One region of the Colwellia sp. Bg11-28 genome, then DNA from elsewhere that is predicted to be linked to it. Evidence: predicted binding sites of a transcription regulator. Region 1 holds the regulator's gene; each other region holds the start of a gene.
The links. The regulator LexA, encoded in region 1, represses DNA repair genes until DNA is damaged. The targets are predictions, from matches to a motif close to TACTGTATNNNNATACAGTA.

Region 1 (3,219 bases):
AATAATATTCAATATCTTGGTCAAAGTATTTGTAATGCCATTTCCATTGCGAGCCCGTGATTTGAATCGTAACATCAGAGTTCTCATTGTCTTCCATCGCTATCAGTGTTTGTGTAGCAGGCACTGCCATGGCGATTAAAATAACAATGGGTATTGCTGTCCATAAAATTTCTACTTTAGTACTTTCATGAAAATCAGCAGGCTTTGCACCTTTAGATTTTCTGTGAAAAGCAATCGACCAAAACATAGCGCCAAAAACTAAAATACCGATAGCAGTACAAATATAGAGCACTAGCATATGTAAATCATATACGTCTCTACTAACGGCAGTAACCCCTTTAGTTAGGTTTAACTGCGTCTCTGCCCAGGCTGAATTGGCAAATAGGCTGACCAACACTAGCCAAATTAGCTTATGTTTCCCCACACGGCATCTCCTCTTTTCAATGATAGAGAACAGATGTGCAGCAATGTACTTCATAACTCACTGAACTGAATATCTGTTGTTGTTATTATTATTTTTATCAACTAACAAGAGCTCGGTTTAGCCACGGTTGCGCTATATAGAACGGTTCATGACGAATATACATAATTTAGAGATCAAGTTAATTATCGACGTAAAAGAGTAATCAGTCATAGTACTAGTGAACTAGTGTGACAGGATTAGCAAACAGACGTCTTTTTATTCTTTTTATGTTCGTTTTGTATGCGTTACTATTTATAGAATTACGCTAAAAATTGATCTAGGTCAAACATTTTATAACTGAGGAATTATAAAAAAGCCATTTAATTCAATGGAGTAATAGCTCTAAAGAGAGTGTGAGCTCTACTGGGACTAGCTTTGATTAAATCTAATAAAGGGATTTAAGAATTACAGAAAATCACGTGGAAATTTAGAAAGGAAAATATTGAAGATAAATAAAAACGCCATATTTATTACGCAGTAATTAGGTAATAAATATGACGAATGCTGTAACAGTGGCTATGATGGATTACATCCAACGTCCACTTCGAATAATACCGACGGCGATACCCTCAATATTAAACTCTTGATTAGCTAAGTCGACTTTAATAGGAGAGAAGTCTTCATTTTCTGCATGCAAATAGACAACATTTCCTTCACGTTTGAAACGTTTTACGGTGACATCATTTTCAACACGGGCAACAACAACTTGACCATTCTGTACTTCAGTAGTTTGATGCACAGCAAGTAAGTCGCCGTCTAGAATACCGATATCTTTCATGCTTTCGCCATTTACACGCAAGAGATAATCGGCAGCAGGATGGAATAAATTACCATCCATTTTATAATGTTCTTCAATATGCTCTTGCGCCAAAATAGGTTCACCGGCGGCAACTCGCCCTATCAGTGGTAAACCTTCTGCTTCAAGCATTTCTTCAACCAAGCGAATGCCACGAGAAGTGCCTGCAAGCATTTCAATGTAGCCTTTTTTTGCTAAAGCTTTTAAGTGTTCTTCGGCGGCATTAGCTGATTTGAAACCAAAAAAATTAGCGATTTCAGCACGTGTAGGTGGCATGCCTGTATCTTGAATCTTTGCTTTGATTAAATCATAAATCTGTTGCTGTCGTTTAGTCAGTGGGCGTAATTCGGTAGTTGAATCTATCATAGCTTTAGCCTGTAAATTTACACAGTATTACTGGTAGTATATACAGGATGTGATGAAAGGCAAGCCCCGCTTAGGTATATCTAACTAATTATTGTTTACGTGCAGAAATCACCTCACATTATGATTATCTACCTATGTTTTCATGAGAGTATATTGTTGTTCACAGCTGACTTTATATGAATTATCAACATGACTACTAATAATTAAGTTTATGGTTAGTAAGCTATTAATTGACAACAGGGTGGTTTGACACGTGTAAATTTAACCAAGTATATACTCGTTTATATAGCCCTATTTTTATTACCAGACCATAATTTAGCTTTCATCATCTATATCCAGCACATAGATTATTAACTAGTAAATATAATATAGTTTTGTCAGAATGATTTTAAGTTTGGCTACATTAACGCACTAAAAATAACAAAAGGTTACCGATGCACTGGCGGAAAAAACTTGTTCAATCGTCTTTAATATTTGTAAGTGAAAAACTTACTGTTGAGGTTATTGAACAACGAAAATTTAACTCAGCTAGCATAGCAGCAACACTCGCTTTAGCGTGTGCTCCATATGTTCAAAGTGCTGAATTAAGTAATACCTATTCGTTCAATATTCCTCAGCAAAGAGCAGATCTATCGCTCACTCAATTTGCAGAGCAAGCCGACTTAACGCTCATTTTCTCACTTGATAAAGTAAGTGATATAACGGCAAATAAGTTAACTGGCAATTATTCTATTGAACAAGCCATTAAACTTTTACTTGAGGATACGGAGTTAGTTGCAACATTGAGTGGTCAAGGTCTGCTTTCCATAAATAATAAAAATGATTTGGGGAAGACAGATAACATGTTTAAAAAAAATACATTATCGACAGCAATTATTGCAATTTTAGCGTCAACAGCTTCAGTCCAAGCGCATGCTGAAGACAGTAAAACAGCTGAAAAAGACGTTGAAAAAATCACCGTTACAGGCATTAGAGGCGCTCTTGGTCGCGCTTTAGACACAAAACGTGAAGCTAGTGGCGTAGTTGATTCTATTTCTGCTGAGGATATTGGCAAGTTTCCGGACACTAACCTTGCAGAATCATTACAACGTATTACTGGCGTCTCGATAGATAGATCGGGTGGTGAAGGTCAAAAAATCACCGTGCGTGGTTTTGGTCCACAATTCAATACAGTACTTGTTAATGGTCGACAACAAGCCTCTGAAGATCCAGGTCGTGATTTTAGTTTTGATACGCTTGCTGCCGAAATGGTAAAAACCCTAGATGTGCATAAAACATCATCAGCGACGGTACAGTCAGGTGGTATTGGCGCCACGGTTAATATTGAAACGGCGAAACCTTTTGCTATTAATGGTTTTAAATTAGCGGGTAGTGTCAAAGCAACTTATGATGGTAATAGTGAAGAGACCTCCCCACAAGCGTCACTTTTGATAAGTGATACCTTTAATGATGATACCTTTGGTGCTTTATTTGCAATCTCGTATTTAGAGCGTGAAACGAAATTAAATCGTGCTCAAAGTGCTGGTTGGCGTGAAAATTCTTCTTTCGGCAAAGGCGCTCCTGTAACAGAGTCCGGTGACGTATATACCGGTAA
Region 2 (3,219 bases), on a different contig from region 1:
ACTGTCGCTAGAATGCAGTATTTAGGAAAAAACAAACGTGCATTATTTTGCTTAAACTCTCAACTTGAGCAACCTTTTCAATCGGATGATGTTATTGAAAAGCAATTAGGTGAAAACTGGCGAAAAGCTGGCGATATTCTCGCCCATTATCAAGCTGATGATGGTAGTTGTGTCATTCAAGCGATATTAGCGAATGATGGTGACTTGCCTCTACTGCGCATTGCTTCTCAAGCTGATTCCGTAGTAACAAATCAAACATTACCTTATACCCTTATAGCTGAATAACTCTTACAGCTGAATAAACTCAAATTTTTAAAAAATTAGGATGAAACATGAAAATAGCTAAAAATAATGTCGTTGTTATGCACTATGCAGTATCTGACAGTGAAGGCACTTTAATTGATAGCTCGTACGAAGATAAACCAATGGCTATTATCCAAGGTAGTGGATATTTAATCCCTGGCTTAGATGATGCCCTTGTCGATCATCAAGCTGGTGATAAATTTGAAGTTGCTGTTGCTTGTGATCAAGCTTACGGCGAACGTCATGATGATTATGTACAAACGGTACCAAGGGAAGTACTTGCTGGTGTTGAAGATCTTGCTCTTGGTACCCAGCTACGTGCAACAACTGATGATGGTGAGCAAACGGTTATTGTTATTGACGTGCAAGATGATGTTATTACTGTTGACGGTAATCATCCTCTTTCAGGCTTAGACTTAAGCTTTGACGTTGAAGTTATCGAAGTACGTGAAGCCACTGCTGAAGAACTTGAACATGGCCATGTTCATAGTGAAGGTGGTTGTGGGCACGACCACGAATAAAGTTTTCTGATTAGTTTGTAACATGCTACAAACTATCGGACATAAAAAAACGTAACCTTACGTCTAAGGTTACGTTTTTTTTCGCTGAGTTTTTGCTAAATGTTATTAACAAAAACTCGTGCTAATTATTCAGTTATGCTTTTTCTTTTTCTTTTACTTCTGATTTATCTTCTGCCACAACAGTTTTTGATAAAAACATATCGCGTAATTTAGTATCAACATCTTTAGCCATTTCAGGATGTTCATCTAAATATTTAGCAGCATTAGCTTTACCTTGACCAATTCTTTCACCATTACAGCTATACCAAGCACCTGCTTTCTCTACAAACTCATGCTTAACGCCTAATTCAATTAACTCACCTAAGTTGTTAATTCCTTCACCGTATAAAATTTGGAATTCAGCTTGTTTAAACGGTGGCGCAATTTTGTTTTTAACGACTTTCACACGCGTTTCATTACCAACGATTTCATCACCGTTTTTAACCGCGCCAATACGACGGATATCTAAACGTACAGAAGCGTAGAATTTTAACGCATTACCACCGGTCGTCGTTTCTGGGCTACCAAACATAACACCAATTTTCATACGAATTTGGTTAATGAAGATAAGCATAGTATTAGATTTTTTCAAATTACCGGTAAGTTTACGCATCGCTTGTGACAACATACGTGCTTGCAAGCCCATATGTGAATCACCCATATCGCCTTCAATTTCAGCTTTAGGTGTAAGCGCGGCAACAGAGTCAACTACAATAACGTCGATAGCACCAGAGCGCGTTAACATATCAACAATTTCTAGAGCTTGTTCGCCGGTATCAGGTTGAGAAATTAATAACTCATCAATGTTAACACCTAATTTTTCAGCATAAACAGGGTCAAGAGCATGCTCTGCATCGATAAAAGCACAAACTTTACCATTGCGTTGTGCTTCAGCAATAACTTCTAAAGTTAACGTGGTTTTACCGCTTGATTCAGGACCATAAATTTCAACAACTCGACCCATTGGTAAGCCGCCAGCACCTAAGGCGATATCTAAGCCTAATGAACCCGTAGAAATAGTTTCTACATCCATGGTGGTATTATCACCAAGCTTCATTATTGAACCTTTACCGAATTGACGTTCAATTTGGGCTAAGGCTGCTGATAATGCTTTTTCTTTATCGTCTTTCATAGATTACTCCGCGAGCAGTTGTGTTATTTCGTTTTGATGAGACAAGTATACTGTAAGTTCGTACAGTATCAAGTTTTATTGCAACTTTTTTTATTTTTAATAAAAATTTAACTTAACGTTACTTTTAATCAATTGAAATATAAAGAATAAAAGCGTAACAATAACTTTTTATAATTCAAACAGAAAAAGTTACTTCTCTCTTTTAATCCTGATATATAACTTCGTTTACACAGTACTTTATCAATCATGAATATTTCGATTTAATAGACAATACTAATGTGCTAATTTTTCACGTCCAATACTAACAATTTGCTCTGAAATCTTTTTGTTAACCCCTTTTACTAGTACCCAACTGTGCCAATATAATGTCTCTACTAATTCCTTACCAGGGCATAAACTTATTAATTGACCCGCGATTAACTCTTGCTCTATTTGCAATTTGGGTATCAAGCAATAAGCAACGCCCTGCTTCGCTAACGGGATAAACGCTTCTGATGAACGAACACTATGACAATAATACTCACTGGCTGCCAAGTTAAAGTGTTTTGCAATATAACGTACGTGCATATCATCTTTATGATCATAACTTATCGCTGGCGCCATCTTTAATGAGTTTTGGTTTACCCCTTCCGGAAAGTATTTTTTAGCAAAAGCTTTACTGGCCACCAAACAATATTCCATCTCACCAAGCTTGAAAGAGCGATAACCTTTTAAGGGTTTTTCAATAGTGCTTACTGCGCCAATAGCTTGGCCGCTTCGTAACTTATCTAAAGTTCTCTCTTCATGTTCAATAATTAAATTCAACTCAACTAAGTGATTTTTAAGTACTGGTGTAATTGCATCAATAAACCAGGTAGCAATACTGTCTGCGTTAACCGCTAGTGAGATTTTCATCGGCTTAATTGGCTGATCTGGAGATAATAGTGGTACCAGCTCATGCTCAAGTTGTTTCACTTTTTTAAAATGACTTAGTAATTGTTCACCTGCGGGTGTCGCGACGATAGGTTGATTACGAATAAGAACCGGTTGTCCAACATGCTCTTCTAACGCTTTAATGCGTTGAGATATTGCTGATTGTGAAATGAATAGTTTTTGTGCCGCCAACTCGAAGCTTTGTAGTTCGATAACTTCAGCCAGCGCAGCAAGCAGTTTATAGTCAAAATTTGCCATAATCTCACACAATCCTTCATAAGTTTTGCTAATGATAGTTAATTATTATTAATT
Region 3 (3,219 bases), on a different contig from region 1:
CTCAAAAGTCAGGTATTAAAGTATTTACCGGATTTTCACACAGAAGCCAGCAATTATTAGAGCAAAGTGTTGCCAAGCAATTACCTTTACTAGAACGGAAATACCACCAAAAGAATCTAGAAGCGGCGATGGTGGTTACTGATATTGCTAGTGGTGAAATTAGAGCGCTCGTTGGTGGTCGGGAAAGTGGATATGCCGGCTTTAATCGAGCACTTAATGCTAAGCGTCATATTGGTTCATTAATTAAACCAGCCATTTATGTTGCGGCACTTGAGCGTTATCAGCAATATAATTTTGCTACTATTTTAGATGATAAGGCGATTACCTTAAGAAATGGTACCGGTAAAAAGTGGCAACCAAAAAACTATGATGGGAAATATCGAGGGCAGGTTTCGTTAATTGAAGGGTTAGTCTTTTCACTCAATGTACCCACTATTAATTTGGGTATGAGTTTAGGTTTGGATAGCGTAGCCGATGCTATTAAAGCGTTGGGCTATCAGCAGAAACTTAAAATGCGTCCTTCTGTTTTATTGGGTGCAGTGAATATGTCGCCATTGGAAATCAACCAATTATATTTAGCGATTGCTAATAATGGTTATTACCAAAAGACCCATACCATCACCAAAATACTCTCATCAAATAACGAGACGCTCTGGCAAAAGCAGCAATCAAGCGAGCAACGTTTATCAAGTAATGCGGCCTATTTACTTGATTACGCTTTAGAAAGAGTCACCCAAGTGGGCACAGCTAGATCACTTACTTGGCGTTTAAATAACAAGAAAGTCGCGGGTAAAACAGGTACAAGTAACGCCTTACGAGATAGTTGGTTCATCGGTTATGACAGCAAGCATTTAATAACAACCTGGTTGGGTAAAGATAATAATAAACCAACGGGTTTGACGGGGAGTAGTGGGGCGTTACCTTTGTTCGCTGACTTCATAAATAAACAGGGCGTAGTAAATAAAGTTGAAGCTAAACCAGAAAGTATTGTGGTCACTCTTTTTGAGCAGCAAACGGGTAATGCAGTCACAGATAAATGCGCCAATACGGTGATCTATCCTGCGGTGCGAGACGGCATTGTAACTTCAAAGGACTGTTTACAAGAAAAAGAGGATAATAGGTCTTGGTTTGAAAGGGTTTTTGGCGAGTAGTGAGTTTTTAAGTTTACTGACCGTAAATATGAGCGCTCAATATTATCATGTTGAGCGCTCTTATTTAGTCATCATATTAAAAAGTTACTTGTACTTTTGTTAATGCTGCAACATCTGTAATGCGTACATTACCTAAACTTTTTTGTAATCTAGCTGCCGTTTTATCAGCACCATAGCTTTCTGCAAAGGTGATAACATCCTCACCGTTACACATTAATTTCAAAGCAACTGTTTTAGTTTTTAAGCGATAATATTTAGTTGTGCCTTTGAACTTTATAACACTATTGCTCTTAGCGGCTTTACAAACATCTATCAAGGCTTTTTCCATATAGGGAGTCATTGCTGCTTGGCTGGGTAAACTAATAGCTAATAAAGGTAAAGTAGCGGCAAGAGCAAGTAAGGTTTTTTTGAAAGTAGTCATGGTAGTTCTCCATAGGTTTATTTTATATCGTTAGTTTTTATTTGGCCCTGTTATGCAAGGCACACCATAATAGTGGACTCTTTTTAGTTAAAAGTTGTAACCATTTACCCAGAGGATGTAAGTAAAAATCAAGCGTTAAAACGTGTATATTCGCTAAGTGATTGATTGCCTTTTTATTCAGCAGAAAATGTTGTTTAATACTGACATTAATATTTACATTTGGTGATACATTGACATCTGAAAGTTGCAGTAGAGGCTATTAAACTTGCGATGATTAACACGTTTTTAAAGCTTCAATGATCTGGCTTATTGAAAGTAGTTATATTTAACTGTTTTTATATACAGTTTTAGTGCTAATTATGCTATTGTGATGAATATTATTTATGTAAACGTTAATTTTTTAACAGCGTTATGAGCCTTTAATTAGCTCAAAATGTAAGAATGGGGAAATCTAATGGCAGTTGAAAGTCGGTTTGTAGTAATTAGAAACGGGGTAGAGGCGAAAACATTTATGGATAAGAAATCAGCTGATGAATATGACAAAATGTTGGATATGGCTGATAACTTGAGCCAAATGTTCTCTCAATCTTCGGTAGAATTAAGCGATAATGCCAATGAAGAGTTGAGTATTTTCTTAGCACAACATCGAGAAGAAGTACTTGTCGCCTTATTAGCAAAAAAACCGACAAAAGCAATCATTAAAAAGTCAGTTGAAAAAGTAACTGATTTACCTATTGCTGAAATTGAAATAAAAAAGCCGGCGGCTAAAGCGAAAAAGAGTAAAGCAAAAGTAACGACCACCAAACTGAGCGAAGCTAGTTAAGTGAATATGATGTGTTGCGGTTAACATTCTATGCTTGAATATAAACTTATTCGCAGTAAGCGTAGGAAAACACTGGCACTGCAGGTTAAACATGGTCAAGTGACTGTGAGAGCCCCTCATTATGTTACATCAGCTTTTATTGATACTTTTATTCAAGAAAAGTCAGCTTGGCTGCGTAGCAAATTAGCTGAGCAACAAAAAACACCCGATTATTGTGACTTCAGTCAAGGTTCAAACTTGCTTTACTTAGGCGAGAAAGTCATTCTCAATATCTGTATAGCAAAAAAATCTGAGGTGTATTTTAGCCATCTTGTGATTGCTGAAATAGAACCAAAGAATTATCAAGAAATTACGACTAAGCAACTTAATGTTGCTATAAGTGAGAAAATTCATTCTAGGTTAATAAATCCTTTAGCAATATCTAAACAGATAAAAAAACAACTCGAAGTCTACTTTAAACAGCAAGCTGAACAGTTATTCAGTGAGCGCCTTGAAAGGATTAGTAAACAAATATCCTTGTGCCCAACAGCGATAAATATTCGTCAGTACCGTGCTCGTTGGGGAAGTTGTAATAATCGAGGTGAAGTAAATTTTAATTACCTCTTAATGATGACGCCTTTAACTGTTATTGATTATGTGATCGTTCATGAGTTATGCCACTTAGAGCATTTAAATCACTCTAAAGAGTTTTGGCACCTCGTTGAAAAATTCTGCCCAAACTATGATATTGCCAAAAAATGGCTTAATACTTATCAATCGCAATTACAGTGGCAAAACCCTCACTAAAGCCAACAAAAATTTGAAGAACAATGATCTTTGTCACA

Region 2: a site for LexA is predicted at 2,044-2,063, ahead of recA (recombinase RecA). Genes of this name have one in related genera too.
Region 3: a site for LexA is predicted at 1,900-1,919, ahead of CXF79_RS19305 (YebG family protein). Genes of this name have one in related genera too.

The regions. Positions count from the first base shown of each region.
Region 1 is NZ_PJBA01000005.1:228,114-231,332, forward strand. It holds gene coxB (cytochrome c oxidase subunit II) at 1-424, opposite strand, end outside; gene lexA (transcriptional repressor LexA) at 990-1,625, opposite strand; gene CXF79_RS06520 (TonB-dependent receptor) at 2,468-3,219, shown strand, end outside.
Region 2 is NZ_PJBA01000018.1:275,918-279,136, forward strand. It holds gene ygfZ (tRNA-modifying protein YgfZ) at 1-285, shown strand, start outside; gene CXF79_RS18540 (FKBP-type peptidyl-prolyl cis-trans isomerase) at 333-824, shown strand; gene recA (recombinase RecA) at 958-1,995, opposite strand; gene CXF79_RS18550 (ArgP/LysG family DNA-binding transcriptional regulator) at 2,269-3,165, opposite strand.
Region 3 is NZ_PJBA01000018.1:455,573-458,791, reverse strand. It holds gene mrcB (penicillin-binding protein 1B) at 1-1,151, shown strand, start outside; gene CXF79_RS19310 (DUF3718 domain-containing protein) at 1,228-1,572, opposite strand; gene CXF79_RS19305 (YebG family protein) at 2,027-2,395, shown strand; gene CXF79_RS19300 (M48 family metallopeptidase) at 2,426-3,181, shown strand.